DNA from 2 places in the Desulfonatronum thiosulfatophilum genome. Region 1 is predicted to be linked to the other one. Evidence: riboswitches for the same ligand, from Rfam matches in the RefSeq annotation. Region 1 holds a riboswitch; the other holds the start of a gene.

What was found. A riboswitch is a leader RNA that binds a small molecule or an ion and turns the genes downstream of it on or off. The one in region 1 is predicted to bind cobalamin.
Region 2: it holds a riboswitch for cobalamin, as region 1 does, so the genes downstream of both, BLP93_RS10705 (anaerobic ribonucleoside-triphosphate reductase activating protein) here and BLP93_RS09800 (sirohydrochlorin cobaltochelatase) in region 1, are expected to answer to the same signal.

The regions. Positions count from the first base shown of each region.
Region 1 covers NZ_FMXO01000010.1:105,771-111,846, forward strand. The annotation lists gene BLP93_RS17195 (energy-coupling factor transporter transmembrane component T family protein) at 1-509, opposite strand, end outside; gene BLP93_RS09790 (hypothetical protein) at 678-1,268, opposite strand; gene cbiM (cobalt transporter CbiM) at 1,262-1,888, opposite strand; gene BLP93_RS09800 (sirohydrochlorin cobaltochelatase) at 1,875-2,891, opposite strand; cobalamin riboswitch at 3,014-3,225, opposite strand; gene BLP93_RS09805 (peptide chain release factor 3) at 3,459-5,054, shown strand; gene BLP93_RS09810 (FKBP-type peptidyl-prolyl cis-trans isomerase) at 5,204-5,629, shown strand; gene BLP93_RS09815 (hypothetical protein) at 5,761-6,076, shown strand, end outside.
Region 2 covers NZ_FMXO01000011.1:136,600-142,675, reverse strand. The annotation lists gene BLP93_RS10720 (MFS transporter) at 1-1,085, opposite strand, end outside; tRNA gene BLP93_RS10715 (tRNA-Ser) at 1,254-1,343, shown strand; gene BLP93_RS10710 (ribonucleoside triphosphate reductase) at 1,419-3,488, opposite strand; gene BLP93_RS10705 (anaerobic ribonucleoside-triphosphate reductase activating protein) at 3,490-4,131, opposite strand; cobalamin riboswitch at 4,188-4,377, opposite strand; gene BLP93_RS10700 (hypothetical protein) at 4,477-5,001, opposite strand; gene BLP93_RS10695 (cupin domain-containing protein) at 5,057-5,422, opposite strand; gene BLP93_RS10690 (divergent polysaccharide deacetylase family protein) at 5,462-6,076, opposite strand, start outside.

The DNA of each region.
Region 1 (6,076 bases):
CGGGCCAGGACGGTGCGGTGCAGGCGCTGGAATTCTTCGATCACCAGAAAAATCTGCCGGAAGGTGAATGCCAGGAGCAGGGTCAGCTTGCGGGGCAAGCCCAGGCCCTGCAGGGCCTGGGCCAGGACGGGCACGCTGGAGGTGCAGGCCAGGGCCATGAAAATCAGCAGCAAGGCATTGCCCTTCAGAAAGATGCGTAGAGCCAGGGACAGGCCGTCGTGGCTGAGTCGGGAGAAGTAATCCAAGGACTCGCCGGGGTAGGTCAAACCGAGAACCAGCCCCAGGACAAGAAAAAAAATGTTGGCCGGAGCCAGGCGCAGGAGCACGGAGCTGATTTGCAGGCGTGCGATGAATACAAGTCCTGCTCCGAAAAGCAACGCGGACAAGGCTGCTGCATGGCCCTGGACGGCGGAAACAGACGTCAGGCAGAGGCCCATGCTGAGGATCTTGATCCGGGCGTCCATACGATGGAGCAGGCTTTGCCCCTGGCTGAAGGGTTCGCTGATCAAGTTGCTTGCCGCAAGTTTTTGCGCATTTTGGGGTTACGTGTTCTGGCTACGGGGGGCGAGTTCCTGCCGGGGTTTTCTTCTGAGTGCGTTACGCCGCTGCCGCACTGGGGTGCGGCGCTCCCAGGGTTTATGTCATTGCTTGCCGCAGTTTGCGCAGTTCGGAGAAGGCTATTTGCGGCGCAGGAGCCAGGCGCCCAGGCTGGCCAGGCCGATGATCCAGCCGATGCCGCCGATGATTTCCGGGATGCCCGGACCGGTCTGGCTCAAGGCTAAAATGTCACGGCGCAGAGGAGCTATTTCCTGACGTACGGCATCCTGCACGAGTCTCTGGAGCAGAGCCTCATCCAGACCGGATATTCCCGGCTGGTGCTGTTTGGCGTCCCCGGCCGGCACGGTTTTTTCCGTCAGCTCCTCGCTGATGAAAGGCCGCAAATCTTCGGCGGGGATGGTCTGTCGGGCCACATGACCGGCACCGTCGGAGGCGGTGACCAGAAGTGGCGCTCCCCGACGCAGGATCTCCTGTGGGAGAATGGTCTCAAAATAGCCCTGCTCATCCGTAGTGCCGGTGAGGAGTGTTTCCCCGCTAACCGCATCGTCGACGATGATCTGCATTTCCGCGGCGAACTGTCCCGTGCCGAAGGCGGCCTCGGCCATGAGTTGGTCGCCCTGGACCCAGGCAATGAGCAGCAGCTTGTGGCCCATTGCGGGATTTGCCGTGCCGATGAGCAGGAAAATGAGCACCAGGCACCGGCTCAGCATGGCGTGCCTCCGGTATATTGCGTTGGATGGGTCAGCAGGTCCGGACGGGTCCGGCCCAAGAGCCCCACAACGAACATGGCCATGACCCCTTCGATGATCGCCACGGGGAGGTGGGCAAGAACGACGAGCTTTGCCGCTGTCAGATAGCCCTGATCCGTCAGGGTCAGGGCCGTGCCCGCCAGAAGGGCGGTGCCGAGGACGGCGCAGGAACCGGCTGCGAATCCGGCCGTCAGGGCCGCTGTCCCACCTCGGGCAAGGAATCCTCGCAACACGACGCCGCACAGGATGGCAGGCAGGGCCACGGTGCAGGTGTTCACGCCCAGGACCAGCAGGCCGCCGAACTGGAAGAGCAGAGCCTGGAGCAGGAGCCCCGTGAAAATAACCGGAAAGGCGGCCCAGCCCAGGAGCAGCCCGGCCAGCCCGTTGAGCAGCAGATGCACGCTTCCCGGCCCCAGGGGAACATGGATCAGGGAGCCGATGAAGAAAACCGCGGCCAGGGCCGCGGCCATGATCAGGCGCTGCTCGTCCAGCCGGCGCAGACCGATCCAGAGGCCGGTGACGGTTGTCGCCGCGCCCAGAGCGAGGACCGGAGCGGAAAGTATTCCTTCAGCAATGTGCATGCTTTGTTTTGCCCTGATCGATGGGGCAGTCGGCATGATCATCGAGATCCAGATCGGACACGGCGACATCCAGATGGTCCAGCCAGATGGCCTGGAAATTCGGACACTCGATGGTTCCGGGGAGATGTTCGCGGACATCGAAGCCCGCGGCGCGGAGCTGGTTGCTCCAGGAGCCGGAATGGTCGCCGAACATGTCCTTGCGGACATGGTAGCCGGAAACGGTCATGAAGGGCAGCAGCCAGACCGTGGATACGCGAGCCTCCCGGAGCCGGGCGATGGTTGCGGCGATTCCGGGTTCCCCCATCAGCAGTCCCATGAACAACAAAGGGTGTTGCTCCTGGATTTGCGCTAAAAAGTCCAGGTAGCGCCGTTGGCCCGAGTGATAGGTGCCGTGGCCGACCAGGATCACGGCCTCATCCGGCTTGCGCTCCGCGGGAATGAACTCCGGCAGCGCGGCCGCGGCTCGGTGCAGATCTGCGTCCTCGTTGAGCATCGGAACGCCGACCCGGACTTGATGAAACCCTTTCCGGGGGTGTTCGTAAGCCTTGGCCAGATTATGGGTCCAGAAATATTCCACGCCGGGTATCGTATGTAGCGACTGCACCGCCAGATGGGTCACGCCGCTGTCGTGCAACCGGCTCAGGGCCACGGCCACGCAATCGTGGGGCAGGCCTCGGGCCGCCAGCTTTCGGCGGACCTTGTGGGCCGTGAATGCCCAGGCAACGGGAACATCCGGATAACGAGCCCGGACCCTGGCCTCGAAGCTGTCATAGGCCTTGCGCGCCGGAATGATGGTGGTGCCGAAGGTGGCCAGCAGAATGCCTGGACGCTTGGGGCCGGATGGCGCTTCGGGACCATGATGGTGGTCATGGCCGTGGCCGTCATCATGGTCATGGTGGTCGTGGTGAATATTGTGGGTATGGCCGTGGCCATGGCAGTCGTGGTTGCAGCCGTGTTCACAGCCGTGACCACCATGGGCGGGGGCTTGAGGGTCGAAATGCATTAATTCACTCCGGTGATGTAGAGTGGAAACGGGCGGAAACAAATTCTGATGAGCAGGAGTCTCGGCGCGGAACCATGGAGCAGGAGCGTGGCGGGACATCCCCTCAACGGCAAACACCCGTTGCCTCGGGGCTCATGCAGGCAGGTATTCTGGCTTTCCCAGTTGAACACGCTCCGCCTCCCATCTTGCCCGGCCTGAGCCGGAAGCAGAATGATCGGAATGATGGAACGATACGCTTCTCTATGAACTGGGATTACAGCGGCGGGTCCGCTCCGGCATCGCACCGGATTCCCTCTTCGTCTCCAACACGGAGACCAGCATGTTTTTGATAGCTTCGTATCCGCGTAATGTTTTGGAGTCAAATGCCAGGCAGTCGCAATGCCATGGGAGCTTGACCATGGGCGGAAAATAACGCTAATTTGTCGGCTTTGCCAGCAAGGATCTTCCGTGCGCCCCTGATATCCTCCCATTGCCATCTTCTGCCTTGCCGCCATCGGAGTCGTGCCGAGGGACGGCGAGGTTTTCTTTTTTTTACAGATCAAGAATCATTCAACATCCCTCAATGCCATGAACAAATTGCAAAAAGAAGTCGAACGTCGGCGAACGTTCGCGATCATCAGCCACCCGGATGCCGGAAAAACCACGCTTACGGAAAAGCTGCTCCTGTTCGGAGGAGCCATTCATCTTGCCGGGGCGGTCAAGGCCAAGAAATCCACCCGCGGCGCCACGTCGGACTGGATGGCCGTGGAGCGGGAGCGGGGCATTTCCGTGACCTCCTCGGTGATGAAGTTCGACTACAACGGCCATGAGATCAATCTCCTGGATACCCCCGGTCACCAGGATTTCTCCGAGGACACCTACCGCGTGCTGACAGCCGTGGATTCCGTGCTCATGGTCATCGACAGCGCCAAAGGCGTCGAGATGCAGACCCGGAAGTTGATGGAGGTCTGCCGGATGCGCAACACGCCGATCATGACCTTCATCAACAAGCTGGACCGGGACGGGCAGGAACCCATTGAACTGCTGGACGACATCGAGACCAATCTGGGAATCGAATGCGCGCCCCTGACCTGGCCCGTGGGCATGGGCAAGGGGTTCAAGGGCGTCTATGACCTGCGCGGGGATGAACTGCGGTTCTTCGTGCCCGACGGCCAGAAATCCACCCGGCCCACGGACGTGGTGCATGTCAAGGGGTTGGACGATCCGCAACTGGACGAACTGCTGGGCCGCGATGCTGCCGACCTGCGCCAGGACGCTGAACTGCTGGCCGGAGCCGGTCATCCCTTTGACCTGGAACGCTATTTGGCGGCGAAACAGACTCCGGTGTTTTTCGGCAGCGCCATCAACAATTTCGGGGTCCAGGAGCTGTTGGACACCTTTGTGGAACTGGCCCCGCCGCCCCAGCCCCGGGAGGCCGAAACCGCAAAGGGAACCCGGCTGGTTTCGCCGCTGGAGCCGGATTTTTCCGGAGTGGTCTTCAAGATTCAGGCGAACATGGACCCGGCGCACCGGGACAGGATCGCCTTTCTGCGGATCGTTTCCGGACAGTTCCAGAAGGGCATGCGGGTACGGCATCACCGTATCGGCAAGGACATGCAGATCGCCAACGCCACCATTTTCATGGCCCATGACCGCAGCGGCGTGGAGGAGGCCTGGCCCGGCGACATCATCGGCGTCCACAACCATGGAACCATCAAGATCGGCGACACCTTCTCCATCAAGGAACCGCTGAAGTTCACCGGCATCCCGAGCTTCGCGCCGGAGCATTTCCGCCGGGTCCGCCTGCGGGATCCCATGCGGGCCAAGCAGCTGGAAAAGGGACTCTTGCAGTTGTGCGAAGAGGGGGCGGTTCAGGTGTTCCGACCGCTGCGCACCAACGACTACCTCCTGGGCGCGGTGGGGCCGCTGCAGTTCGAGATCACCATGGCCCGGCTCAAGGACGAATACAACGTGGAGGCCGGGTACGAACCCGTGGACATCTCCGGCACCCGCTGGATCGTGGGCGGTCGGGACGCCAAAAAGTTCATCGCCGAGAACGGCCGGGACATTGCCACGGACATTGACGGCGACATGGTCTACCTGGTTTCCAACCCCTGGCGGCTGGAACGGTTGCTGGAGACGTACGACGATATCGTTCTGCAGACGATCAAGGAACACAAGTAGACCGAATGGGTCCAGTCAAACGGACGGATCACCAAGCCCTTAATGTCGGCATTCCCTTTCCACGTCCCGTGACGTGGTTATAATTGGTGGACGGCCGGGAACACATCCCGGCCGCGACCATTTTCAACCTAAAAACTCGTGGAGGACTTATGACACAGGCACAAACCGGAAATAACGTCAAGGTGCACTATACAGGGCGGCTGGACAACGGACAGGTTTTCGACAGTTCCGCGGAACGTGATCCGCTGGAGTTCACCCTTGGTCAGGGACAGTTGATTCCCGGTTTCGAGAAAGCCGTGTCCGGAATGCAGGTCGGCGACAAGAAGACTGTGACCATTCCCGCGGAAGACGCCTACGGAACCCGCCAGGAGGAGTTGCTGTTCTCCGTGGAACGGACTCAGCTGCCGGATCACATTCAGCCCGAAGTCGGGCAGCAGTTGCAGGTCAGCCAGGACGGACAGGCCACGGTGGTCACGGTGGCCGATCTTACGGATACGACCATCGTTCTGGACGCCAACCATCCATTGGCCGGTGAAAATCTCACGTTTGACTTGGAAGTGGTCGAAGTGGCCTAACTTGCACCATCCAAAGTTTACACCACCATGCTTGCTTTGGCATGGCATGATCGCCGCGTCGTTGACATTCGATGCGGCGTTTTTTGTGACCAAGCCTTGGTCGACACATCATCACAGCTGCAAGGAGAATCATGATACTTCCGAGATTGACCCCAAAGGAATCCTGGATGGAGTTCATTGCCGAAGGCCGCCAGTTTCATAAAACCGCCTTGGGTGGAATCAATCGGCCCGAGGTCTTTACTCCGGAGATCTTGTACAATCTTTTTGCCATGGCCATGGAAAAATACATCATGGGGCTGCTGATGTTTCGCAAGAACCTTCCGGACAACCATACGTTTCAGGACCTTGTGGACGGCTTGCGGCGGATGGAGGCCCAGGCTGGGGAGGCATTGGTTGCAAGCCTGGATGAGGAACTGGCCGGAGAACTCCAGGCCCTGGACGCGTTCC
Region 2 (6,076 bases), on a different contig from region 1:
CAGACCAGGATGACCAGACCCAGCAGGCTCAGGCCGCGGGGACCGAAACGATCGGACAGCGCTCCGGCAAAGGGCGCCACCAGGCCCATGCTCAGGGGAATGACCATCATCAACAGGCCCACTTCGCTGGGTGGACGGCCCTGGGCCAGTTGCAGGAAAAACGGCATGATGAAGCCGGCGGACAGGGAAATGAAGACCAGCACGGACATGATCAGGTTCATGTTGAACAGCGGATTGCGAAACAGCGTCAGGTCGATCATGGGCTGCTTGACCCGCCGTTCCACGGCGATGAAACCGAACAGGGAAACAGCCGCGACGGCAAGAAGCGTCAGGCTCAGCGGTGAGCCGAAGCCGATCTTCTGGCCGAAGGTCATGCCCATGGAATAGGCGACCAGGGTGATGGCGGTCAGTACCGCGCCGGGCACGTCGAAGCGTTGATCGCGTTTCGCCGGAGCCAGGGGCGGCATGTGCCGATAAATGATCAATTGGGCCAGAATGCCCAGGGGCACGTTGATCAGGAATATCCAGCGCCAGCCGACGAATTCGATGATCAGTCCCCCCAGGGATGGCCCGAGCGACAGGCCCATGGCCACGGAGGCGCCGATCAGGCCGATGGCCCGGCCCCGGCGATGGGGCGGCGCGAGTTCCGTGACGATGGCGATGCCCAGAGCCTGGCTCATGGCCGCGCCCACGGCCTGCAGAGCCCGAAAGAAGATCAGCCAGCCCACGCTGGGAGCCAGACCGCACAACAGCGAACCCAGGGTAAAGATGCCCAGCCCCAGGCTGAAGATGCGCTTTTTTCCGCGGATATCGCCTAGACGGGAGACCATCAGCAGCAGGGAGGCGACCACCAGCACATAACTGAGAACGACCCACTGCACCGTGGCGAAATCCGTATTCAGTTGCTTGGCCAGGCTCGGCAGGGCCACGTTGACGATGCTCATGTCCAGGGTGGCCATGAAAACCATCAAGTTCACCCCGATCATGCTCAGGAACGTGTACTTTGGAACCTGGTCGGGAGGAACGGCGTCGGATGCGCCATGAACCGGTCCGGAAAGATTTATTGATGAGGGGGGACTGGACATGAAGGAAGGCAACCTAACAGAGACCCTGGCCAACTTCCAGTGTCATCCCAGCGGGTTTTCGGCAACTACTCATCTGTGATGTCCTGAACCGGCTCACCAGCGGACTTGCATCAGTTTCCAGGCCAGTACTGGACAGAGAAAGCGTCTCGGATTAGAGAGCTATTCTTTGGAGGGATGGCCGAGTGGTTGAAGGCGGCGGTCTTGAAAACCGTTGACCCCGAGAGGGGTCCGGGGGTTCAAATCCCTCTCCCTCCGCCATAGTTTTTATATTCGGCACAGGCCAATGAAATCCAAAAGGCCCTGTTCAAACGAACAGGGCCTTTTTTTAATCCTTCAGCAAGCATCCGCGGACAATCCCGCGAACACCTTGCGTTCCGCGTATTCTGCCTGTTTGCCGCGGTTCCACATTTGGACCGGGCGGTAGTAGCCGACGACTCGGGTGTAGACCTCCGCCGGTTCGCCGCATTGCGGGCAGGCGGGGTGTTCGCCGGAGAGATAGCCATGGTCCTTGCATACGGAAAAGGTCGGAGTGATGGAGATGTAGGGGAGTTTCGTGAGCGACATGGCCTTGATCAGGAATGCCTTCAGGGAATCCGGGTCGGCCACCGATTCGCCCAGGAAGGTATGGAAGACCGTGCCTCCGGTATAGAGGGTCTGAAGCTGGTTCTGGTGCTCAAGTGCGGCGAAGACGTCCAGCCCGAGATCCACGGGCAGGGCGGTGGAATTGGTGTAATACGGAACGCCGTTGCCCGAGGCCTTGATGCCGGCGTACAGCGCCTTGTCCAGCTTGGCCAGGCGGTAGCTGACTCCTTCCGCCGGGGTGGCTTCCAGGTTGTAGAGATTGCCGGTCTCCTCCTGGAAGCGCCGGGTCAGTTCCTGGAGGTGGAACAGGATTTTGCGCATCAGGCGGATGCCGGCGGAGGATTCGATGCCCTTGCCCAGCAGGTTGAGACAGGCTTCATGGCCGCCAATCAGGCCGATGGTCGAGAAATGGCCCCGAAAGCCGTTCTTGAGGTACCGCTTGGTAAAGGGGAACATGCCCCGTTCCAGGTTGTCGTTGATCAGCTTGCGCTTGAATTCCAGGCTTTCCCTGGCCAGTTCAGCATACTCAGTGATCAGATCCAGAAAGTCTTCCTCGTCATGGGCCAGGAAGGCCAGTTTGGGCAGGTTCAGGGTCACCACGCCGATGGAGCCGGTCAGGTCGCCGGCACCGAAAAGTCCCCCGACCTTCTTGCGCAGTTCGCGCAGGTCCATCTGCAGCCGGCAGCACATGGAGCGCACATCCTCCGGCTTGAAGTCCGAATTGATGAAGTTCTGGAAGTAGGGAACGCCGTACTTGGCGGTCAGTTGCAGCAGCAGTCTGCCGACCTGCGTCTCCCAGGGAAAGTCCTCGGTCACGTTGTACGTGGGGATGGGGAAGGAGAAAATGCGGCCGTGGTAATCGCCCTGAAGCATCACTTCCAGGAAGGCCCGGTTGATCATTTCCATTTCCTCGGGAAAATCACCGTAGGTCAGGCTGTCGTCGGGCTTGCCGCCGATGATCACGGCTTCCGAGGCCAAGTGTTTGGGCGCGACGAGATCGAAGCTCAGGTTGGTGAACGGACTCTGTCCTCCCCAGCGGGACGTGGTGTTCAGGTTGAACACGAATTTTTGCACGGCCTGCCGGACCTGGGCGTAGTCCAGGCCGTCGTGGCGGATGAAGGGAGCCAGATAGGTGTCCACATTGTTGAAGGCCTGGGCACCGGCCCATTCGTTTTGCAAGGTGCCCAGGAAATTGACCATCTGGCCCATTGCGGAGTCGAAATGCCTGGGCGGTCCGGCGGATGAACGCCCCTCGAGGTTGAATCCTTCCAGAAGCAGGTCGCGCAGACTCCAGCCTGCGCAATATCCGGCAAGTCCGAAGGACAGGTCATGGATGTGGAAATATCCGTGTTCGTGGGCCTGACGCACTTCCACGGGGTATTTTTCCAGGGCGTATCGGGCCTGGACCGTGCCTGAGAGGTGCAGCATCAGCCCCTGAAAGGAGTGGGACATGTTCGCGTTCTCTGCCACGCGCCAATCGGACTTGTTCACGTAGGCGTCGATGGTGTCCGTGATGTCCAGGAACGCCGCCTTCTGTTCCCGGATCTGGCGACGTTTTTCCCGGTAAAGAATATACCGCTTGGCCACGTCGAACTGTCGCGACTGCATCAGGGCAGCCTCAACCTGGTCCTGAACCTGCTCCTGGTCCGGAATCACCAGACCTGCTTCCATAAGCCGCTTTTCCACATTGCGGGCCAATCGATCGGCCAAAAGAGCGTCCTGGATTCCACAGGCCTTCAGCGCTTTGAAAATTGCCGCGGCTATCCTGTCCACGGCCCAGGTCTCGGTTCGGCCATCACGTTTGCAAATGTGGGTCAGCATGTCATCTCCTCTCAATAACTGTTGCGGGGGTTTTGAAACGTTGCATTTGCAACACAAATCCCGGAGGCGGAAGGTGTTGCATCGCGTTCAGGTCGTCCTGTGTCAGTTCCGGAACCAGCGTGGTTCGGAACTGAAACGAGCCGGGTTTGTCTCGAGCTAATGCAAAAATTTGCTTCATATTGGCTCTGGCCTGTTCAGGGGTCGCCCTGTTGCCGGTTAGAAGCGGATATTTCGACCAGGGTCCCTTGATGTCCACGGCCACCAGGTCGACTGCCTCGGCGGTCACGGTGCGTTCAATCACTGCAGGATGCATACCGTTGGTATCAAGCTTGATGGGCAAGCCGACATGCGCTCGAAGATCGGCCAGCCATTCCGGCAGGTCCGCGGACAAGGCGGCCTCGCCGCCGGTCACGACCAAGCCGTCCAGCCAGGAAGATCGTTTTCGAAGAAGATCCATGACTTGGGAGCGGGGGAGGCAGGGGGTGTTCCAGGTTTCCCAGGCCAGCTGGAAATTGTGGCAGGTGGGGCAGCGCAGGTCGCAGCCTCCCAGAAATAATACGGCGCTTACACGACCGGGCCAGTCGCACAAACTCATCGGCTCCAGGCCACGTAGCCTGGACCAGGGGGAACCGTGTTCCTGCATAGAATCAGTCGAGCCGGGCAGCTCAGGAATGCTCGCTCCCAACATCCTCGTGCGGGGCGAAAAATGCTCTTCAGGCAGGTCTTCTGACTCATCCCCCCCCGTTACGGCAGGCCTTCCCGGAACACGGCTCCAGTGGCAATCGCAACACCGTCGGGTTGCATGGGATTTACAGCGGCGGGACCGTCCCGGAGTTGCACCGGGTTCTCTCTTGGCGCCCCTCGGGCGACCTGAAGAAAAAGAATGCGTACTTATTGCCAGCGCCATCCTGGAGTGTCCACGAGAACCTGCACGGCAAAGCAAAACTAGTTAGGAATAAAGATGGGGGATGTCCATGGCGAAATTAGTTTAGATCTTGGTCAGAGCGCCTTCATGAGCGAAAAAAACTCGTGTTCGCTCTCCGGAACGCTGTTTTGCGGGCAGATCCTCCACGGTGTACTGTTCGTGAGGGGTCAGCGTCATATTGTAGCCGAACGTCACCTGCAAGAAAGAAGATCGGCTGAGCTGGTCCGGCCGCAATGTGAAGGCGAACTGGATTCCCTTCTCGGAATCCAAGGGCAGACCGGTAAAAATGGTCAGGTCCTGAGCCAGAACACGTCCCTTATCGTCGCTGAGGTACACGGCCAGCCAAAGATCCTCGATCCAGTGCAGATCGGAAGCAAGATTTTCCAGAACCGGTTCGGCCTTGCCCACAAGAGTGTAGCGTCCTTGGGCGGGATGAGCGGTGTAGGTGAATTTCCAAAACCGCATCTCCAACTGCTGCTGAGAGTTCAGAATCCATGGCTGCCGCTGGAGATGGCCGACACTGGAATAGGAGCATCCCGTCAGCAGAAAAATGCAGATGATGACGGCGAAACGGCATATATGGCGCACGATTATCCCTCCTCCTCGTCGCTGCCACGATGGGGCCTGATGATGGGCGACGCAGTCAAACTTCATGATTCCCCTCACGTGATGCAGCACGCACCTGTTCCGGAAAACTGCCGTGCACTGCCAGCCAGACGCATGGCGGTTCGGTGCTTGTGCTTTCCACCCTGTGGCGCAGTCGAGCGGGAAGAAACAGATAGTCCCCGGCCTGAAGTCGGCGGGTGATTCCGTTCTCGAAGCGGACTCGGGCTTCACCTTGCAGCAATGCCACCCATTCGTCCAGTTCCTGATCGTACCAGAATCCGGGCGGGGAGGCATGTCCCCGGGAAATAATTCGTTCAATCCGCAGTTCCCGACCTTCAGCAAGCAGCTCGATGACTTCCTCGTCGGACTGATGTTCCGGGATGGTGAATAGATTTGAAGACATGCGTGATCAATGGCGGCTGTGGGTACCAAGTTGATATGGTCACCGAACGGCCAGGGCCTGTTGTGAAACCAGCGAACGCAGTGAAACCACGTACACCCGGGCATCTCGTTCCTTTTCCCAGATCTTCAAGGCTTCCAGCGTCTCTGGGTAGGGATGGCCAATGGCTATGACCTTGCCCGTGGAATGCGCCAGCTGCTCGGCCTTGCGAAGCTGAAAGAGGATCGCCTGGACGTTCGGGATATTGTCCAGGAATATGTGGCGTCGGAGGTTCTCCAGTCCGATTTTGCGGGCCTGCTTTTCGGCAACGGAGTTGCCCGTGGTCAGACTGTCCAAAAAGAACAGATTGCGGTGTTGCAGTTCCCGGAGCACGGCGGCCATGCCCTGATCATCGGCGGTGAACCGCGACCCCATGTGGTTGTTCACCCCGATGGCCTGGGGAACCTGCGCAAGGTTGGTTCGCATGATCGAAAGAATCTGTTCCTCGGACATGCCCACGAAGAGGGCGCCGGGACCGGGGTCCGCCCGGTGCGGATAATCCAGGGGCTCCATGGGCTGGTGCAGCAGGATGTCCCGACCCGCGGCAGCGCCGATCCTGGCCACCTCCCGGGTTTCGGAACTGTGCGGCAGGATGGCGAAAGTGACCGGAAATGACAG